Regions from separate parts of the Cytobacillus sp. Bac17 genome, predicted to be linked through region 2. Evidence: riboswitches for the same ligand, from Rfam matches in the RefSeq annotation. Region 2 holds a riboswitch; the other holds the start of a gene.

Region 1 (3,416 bases), on a different contig from region 2:
ATTATTTGGTAATAATAAATCTTCATTTTTATTCAAAAGAATTTCATTCATTATTCTTTCTGAAAAAAGGGAAAATCATGTCTTCTAATGCTTGAATGAAAAACATTTATTAGTAATGTTATATATTTATGCAATGTCCTTAGCAGAAGAATATAATATTATATAATAGACTGAAAATTCTATTTGTGCAAATTATTCTGCTAGAAGGCGTACCAATAACTTCAAAGTTTAGTTTGTCCATCATTTTGGGAATAGAGGAGGTACATCACCATTTAGGGAGAGATCATATTGGAAGCAGATTTAGAAATGAACTTATCAGAAAGATTTGAGGCTGCCTTTAACCGTATTCACAAAGCCTTAAAACAATCTGCTAAAAACGCCAGAACAGATAGATTTTATAAACTTATAGAAATACAGAAAAATCATTCGCTGATTCGATTATATGAAGATGATTTGCATCAGTTTGCCAAGCTGCGAAATGCCATTGTCCATGAAAAAATAGACCTTGATTATTATATTGCGGAGCCTCATCTCGAGACGGTAGAAAAGATTGAAAGGATTGCCGGCCATTTTGAAAAGCCAAAAACCGCACTTTCCATAGCTGCAACTCCGGTATTTTATTTTTATGAAGATGGCAAGCTAACGGATGTACTGGCCATAATTAATAAATTTTCACACTCCCAATTCCCCATTTACTCGAGAAAAGAGGAATACTCATGGCTATTAACTTCGGCAGATATCGTGAAATGGATGGCAGAGCACTTTACAGAAGAAACAATCCAGTTGAAAAAGGTGAGAATTAAAGAGCTTTTCAGCAAGAAATCAAAGCATCAAATCTCGTTTGCAGGCAAACATACATCTATCTTTGAATTAGAGGATATGTTTGAGGACTGCCGAAATAAAAATGAAAAGCTTGAAGGGATCATAGTTACCGAGAACGGAAAGCCGACTGAAAAACCAAAAGGCATCATAACAGCGTGGGACCTCCTGGAAGCCGATTCAGAAAATTAAAACGCAAAAAAGGTGCAAGCAATAGCTGCACCTTTTTTGCCGGTTCCGATTATTGCAGCAGTCCCAGACGCATCAGAGTAGACCTATCCTGAATATTCATTCCTGCAGACTTTCTTATAAATGTCCCTTTTTTTGCAATGCCAAAGGAATAGCGTGAAGTCGATGTAAACCTGATCATGGCTTCAGTCCCTCCTTATGAAATTGGCGCTGCATTATTACTTTCCCGCGATTTTGAATAATAAAACTTTTTTACTGTATAAATTTAAGCCTTCTAAAAAGCCAATAAAGATGATAATATAAACTGATAGTTCAATAGCAAAATCCGTGTACACGGTAGAGGTTCTAGCTACCCTCTTTAAAAAACTAAGGAAAACAGGTCTGCTTTCTTAGTGGTCCTGTTTTTCTATTTAAAGGAGAATTTTTATATGAAAAATGATAAAGCCCTCGTTGTGTTCAGTGGCGGTCAGGATAGTACAACTTGCTTATTCTGGGCAAAGGAACGTTTTGAAGAAGTGGAAGCCGTCACTTTTAATTATAATCAGCGTCATAAGCTGGAGATCGAATGTGCACAGCAAATAGCAAAAGAACTGGGGATCAGGCACCACATTCTAGATATGTCCCTATTGAATCAGCTGGCACCAAATGCACTAACCCGTGATGAGATTAAAGTAAAGGATGGGGAGGAAGGCGGGCTTCCATCCACATTTGTGCCTGGGAGAAACCTTTTATTCCTGTCATTTGCTGGTGTGCTGGCCAGTCAGATTAATGCAAAGCATATTATAACCGGGGTGTGTGAAACAGATTTCAGCGGCTACCCAGACTGCAGGGATATTTTTATAAAATCATTGAATGTCACCCTTAATCTATCAATGGATGAACAGTTTGTGATCCATACACCATTAATGTGGCTCAACAAAGCAGAGACATGGAAGCTGGCAGATGAATTAAATGCCCTTGATTATGTGCGTGAGAAAACACTGACATGCTATAACGGAATTCCGGCTGATGGCTGCGGGGAGTGTCCAGCATGCCATTTAAGGAAAAATGGCCTTGAAGAATACCTCAAGGAAAAGGAGGAGCTTTAAGCCATGTACGGTTTCAGGATTGTTGATAAACTGCAGAAGATAAATGAGGATATCAAACCCGATCAGCTGAAATACCACCATAAGCGTGTAATGGTCAGCAAGGAATTCACTTTTGATTCAGCCCATCATCTGCATTGCTATGAAGGCAAATGCAAAAACCTGCATGGGCACACCTACAAGGTGATTTTTGGCATAAGCGGATTCGTGGATGACAGAGGATTAATGATTGATTTCGGCGACATTAAAAAAATTTGGAAAAACGAAATTGAAATATTCCTTGACCACAAGTATCTGAATGAAACGCTGCCGCCAATGAATACGACAGCAGAGAATATGGTTGTCTGGATTTATGAAAAAATGGCACAAAGCCTCCAAAACAGAAAAGAGCAATATGTTGGTGCAAGAGTAGAATTTGTGCGCCTTTTTGAAACTCCTACAAGCTATGCGGAAGCAAGAAGGGAGTGGATGGAGGTTGAGTAAGATTCCTGTTCTCGAAATATTCGGACCAACCATTCAGGGTGAAGGAATGGTGATCGGCCAGAAAACGATGTTCGTCCGTACAGCAGGATGTGATTATTCATGCAGCTGGTGTGATTCATCCTTTACCTGGGATGGAAGTGCGAAAGACAGCATCCGCCAAATGGAACCGGATGAAATTTGGAAAGAGCTTAAAGAGCTGGGTGGGGATGGATTTTCCTTTGTGACCATATCCGGGGGTAATCCTGCACTTTTAAAAAATTTGAGTGAACTCATTTCTTTGCTCAAAGCAGAAAAAATTAAGATCTGCCTGGAAACACAGGGGAGCCGCTGGCAGGATTGGTTTTATGAAATTGATGAACTGACCCTATCCCCAAAACCGCCGAGCTCAGGCATGAAAACAGACTTCGATGTGCTCGGTTATATTGTGAATAATCTTCAGACCAAAAGAAAGGCAGAACAGCAGGTCTCACTGAAGATTGTTGTTTTTGATGATAAGGATTATGAATACGCTAAAAACATTCATAAGCGCTATCCCGGTGTTCCGTTTTATCTGCAGGTGGGAAATGATGACACTGTTACAGCTGACGACCGAAATTTATTGCAGAAACTGCTTGACAAATATGATTGGCTCATTGAAAAAACGATACATGACAATGATTTGACAGATGTTAAAGTACTTCCGCAGCTGCATACATATGTATGGGGCAATAAGCGGGGAGTGTAGTATCTGCTAATCCCGCACCAATTGGTGCGGTTTTTTTTGTAAAGGATGTTCAACAATTTATGACAGATTCCGAGAAATTTATGATATTATACGTTTGAACTTAACAATACATAAGC
Region 2 (3,416 bases):
GAGGCAGATATCCCGAGGGATCCATATGATCTGACTATCGACTGGATTGCCACTGAAAAGGAACTGATCAAAACCAACACGCCATATCCAAAACCAAACGGGATTCAATGGGATCTTGTAACGGAGAAGGAAATGGAAGAGATGCCGGTTTTGCGTGAAATATGGGAGTTAACAAAAGGAAAGGCAGCCAAGTAATTGACTGCCTTTCAAGCTTTAACTTCGTCCATTTTCTTTAAAACATCAGCAATCTTTGCGTGATTTTTAGGGGATTCATCAATATGCTTCCATAAAATCTTTCCCTGTGGCGAGAAAAGCCATGTCCCGCCTTGAATGTAGACATTCTGGGTCTTCATGGATTTCATGACAAATTCCTTCTGTTTTTCATTATCAGGGACAAACCCCTTCACTTTTCCTGTTATAAATCCAAATGCTGCTTTTGAAAGGAGCTTCCACTTTGGCATTGTTTTATGTCCCATTCCTCTATAAGCTTCCCGGGATGGATCGCCAAGGATTGGAAAAGGGAACGGGCCGAATTGCTCAAGGAATTGATTGATGAATGTTCCTTTAGAAGGAGCAATGACAATGACTTGAAAACCTCTGGCTTCCAATTCACTTATGCGCTCGCGCAACTGCGCAAGATATTCTCTGCACACCGGTCAGCCAAGATGGCGGACGAAAACAGCCATTGTATATTGGCCATTAATGGCCTGTTCAAGCGTAATATTTTTATCAGGATTTTGGGTTTCCAAAATATAATTCATTATTATCCCGCCTTTCGGATTTACTTCTGATCATACCTAATCTTTTTGAAGGAATAAAGAAATGAAGCTTGCACATAAAAAAACAGGAGTTCGCACTCCTGTTTAGTCCCTGCTCCCCAAAATTCCAAAAATACGAAGAATATTAATGAACAGGTTAATAAAATCAAGGTATAGGTTAAGAGCCATTAAAGGCACTTCTTCCGGTGAAACTCCATAATGCTTCATGCGGTTGAAATCGAATAGCACATATCCGCTGAATACAAGCACTCCGATGAAGGAGAATGCCAGCATCGCGTTAGAGCTTAACGGCCAGAAGATGCTGAAAATAGAGATTGCAATAAGGGCAAGCAATGCTGCCATCAGCATGCCGCCAAGAAAAGATAAATCCCGCTTGGTTGTCGTAGCGTATACAGCCAGGCCTGTAAACACAACCGTTGTCGCTGCAAGTGCGACCAGTACGGGGTTCGGGCCAATGGCAGCCAGGTAATGGGCAACAATCGGATAGGTCGTCATCCCTGAAATAAATGTAAATACATAAAGGAATGGATACCCGATGGCCTTTTTGCGGCGAAGCAGGAAAGCGAAAAGCAGCATTCCGAGTTCAAGAATCATGAGCGGCAAAAACAGGGCTGGAGGGACGAAAACACCCGCCATCGTTCCGATAAAAGCAATACCCAATGATAAGGCGAATGCCCGTAAAACAGAAGGCAAATAACTATTATTTGCGGTTTGCTGTACATACATTTGTTTCATTTCTCCCCTAAAATCATTTGTATATGTATATACGTCAGAACTATTATATAAGTTTCATCATTTATTGGTTTTTAAAAGGTCTCTTATCTCCGTTAATAGCTCAACGTTTTTATCCACAGCTGGTGCAGGTGTTGCTTCTTCTTTCTTTTTAAAACGATTGTTGATAATCCTGATAAAGATGAAAATAGAGAATGCCACGATGAAGAAATCAACCACATTCTGTATGAATAAACCGTATTTGACCTCAGCTCCTCCAACTTTTACCATCAGATTCGTAAAGTTTACTCCGCCCATCAGCAATCCAACAAGCGGCATGATGATATCATCTACAAGAGAAGATACAATCTTTCCGAAGGCAGCTCCGATAACAACCCCGACAGCCAAATCAAGCACATTTCCCTTCAGGGCAAATTTTTTAAACTCATTCCACATAACATGTCACCTTTCTAAGAAAATTAACGTAATTATACTATAGAAGAATAAATGAAAACCAGATAAAGAAGCCCCTATTGACAGAAACAGGCTTTTTCTCTATAGTAACAATGACAATTATATTTCGAATATTCCCGTGTGAGCGGGAGAGGTTCATAGCTTCACCCTCTATAAAAAACTATGGCTTTGATTATAATAATCAACCATATCCATAAGAGGATATGGTTTTTATTTTTTAAGCTGTACTTTTTGGACCTCTTCTTAGGATCAGCGGGATCGTATAAAGGGAGGCTTTTTTATGTCAGGAAGAAAAGATGAGGAATTAACGGATATTACGCTATTGGGAAATCAGGGTACAAAATATCTTTTTGAATACTCGCCTGATATTCTGGAGGCTTTTGACAATAAGCATCCAAACCGCGATTATTTTGTAAAGTTTAATTGCCCTGAGTTTACGAGTCTTTGCCCGAAAACAGGACAGCCGGATTTTGCGACCATCTATATCAGCTATATTCCGGATCAGAAAATGGTAGAGAGCAAGTCATTAAAGCTATATCTTTTCAGCTTTAGAAATCATGGAGATTTCCATGAAGACTGCATGAACATCATTATGAACGACCTTATTGAATTAATGGACCCGCGCTATATTGAGGTTTGGGGCAAATTTACGCCACGTGGCGGAATCTCCATTGATCCGTATTGCAACTACGGCAAGCCGGGGACGAAATATGAAAAAATGGCAGAATACCGTTTAATGAACCATGACCTTTACCCGGAGACAATTGACAATCGTTAAGATCCTAGCTTGCTTAAAGTGAAATTTTAAAATAATATCAAAAAGGCAGAGCAATCTGCTTTTTTTGTTGCAGAAAATATACATAAGTGGGATTATATTCAGGGAATATTCTGTATTTTATGGTACGTTACTATAATAAAGCTCTGAAGGGGGACATAATGAAGAAAGGCGTACATAAAAAAGATCCGCGCTTTAAAATCGCAGAGAGAGAGGCGTGGATTGGCATTGGTCTGGTGCTCTTCAATTTTGTATGGTGGTATGGGTTTGCCTATGGGATGGGGTCTGGGCCTGCTGGTGAGTATACATATATTTGGGGGTTGCCTGCCTGGTTTTTCTGGAGCTGCGCAGCAGGATTTGCCGTAATGGTGATTCTGGTAACAGCAGCTGTTAAGTTCCTGTTTAAAGAAGTGCCGTTTGAAGAAAACGGGGAAGGGGGAGAATCTGAATGAATTGGCAGGTAATTTTTCCTCTTCTCATCTTTTTAATTATTATTTTTCTCGTAGGCTTATGGTCCAGCAGAAAGATTGATACCGGGAGTTCGTTCCTGCAGGATTATTTTCTTGGGGGAAGGCAGCTTGGCGGTTTTATTCTGGCTATGACGATGATTGCAACCTACGGAAGTGCCAGCAGTTTCATTGGAGGTCCCGGCGTTGCTTACACACAGGGGCTTGGCT

Evidence for each region. Region 2 has a riboswitch for preQ1 ahead of queF (preQ(1) synthase). Riboswitches for the same ligand answer to the same signal wherever they lie in the genome.
Region 1: another riboswitch for preQ1. It lies ahead of queC (7-cyano-7-deazaguanine synthase QueC); the one in region 2 lies ahead of queF (preQ(1) synthase).

What each region holds. Positions count from the first base shown of each region.
Region 1 is NZ_JALJRC010000017.1:57,726-61,141, reverse strand. It holds gene NR125_RS18500 (CBS domain-containing protein) at 289-1,011, shown strand; gene NR125_RS18495 (hypothetical protein) at 1,061-1,189, opposite strand; PreQ1 riboswitch class I at 1,342-1,384, shown strand; gene queC (7-cyano-7-deazaguanine synthase QueC) at 1,437-2,096, shown strand; gene queD (6-carboxytetrahydropterin synthase QueD) at 2,100-2,576, shown strand; gene queE (7-carboxy-7-deazaguanine synthase QueE) at 2,569-3,300, shown strand.
Region 2 is NZ_JALJRC010000007.1:85,870-89,285, forward strand. It holds gene NR125_RS11345 (5-formyltetrahydrofolate cyclo-ligase) at 1-195, shown strand, start outside; gene NR125_RS11350 (AhpC/TSA family protein) at 207-653, opposite strand; gene NR125_RS11355 (Bax inhibitor-1/YccA family protein) at 864-1,505, opposite strand; gene mscL (large conductance mechanosensitive channel protein MscL) at 1,572-1,946, opposite strand; PreQ1 riboswitch class I at 2,089-2,134, shown strand; gene queF (preQ(1) synthase) at 2,245-2,742, shown strand; gene NR125_RS11370 (YhdT family protein) at 2,901-3,191, shown strand; gene panF (sodium/pantothenate symporter) at 3,188-3,416, shown strand, end outside.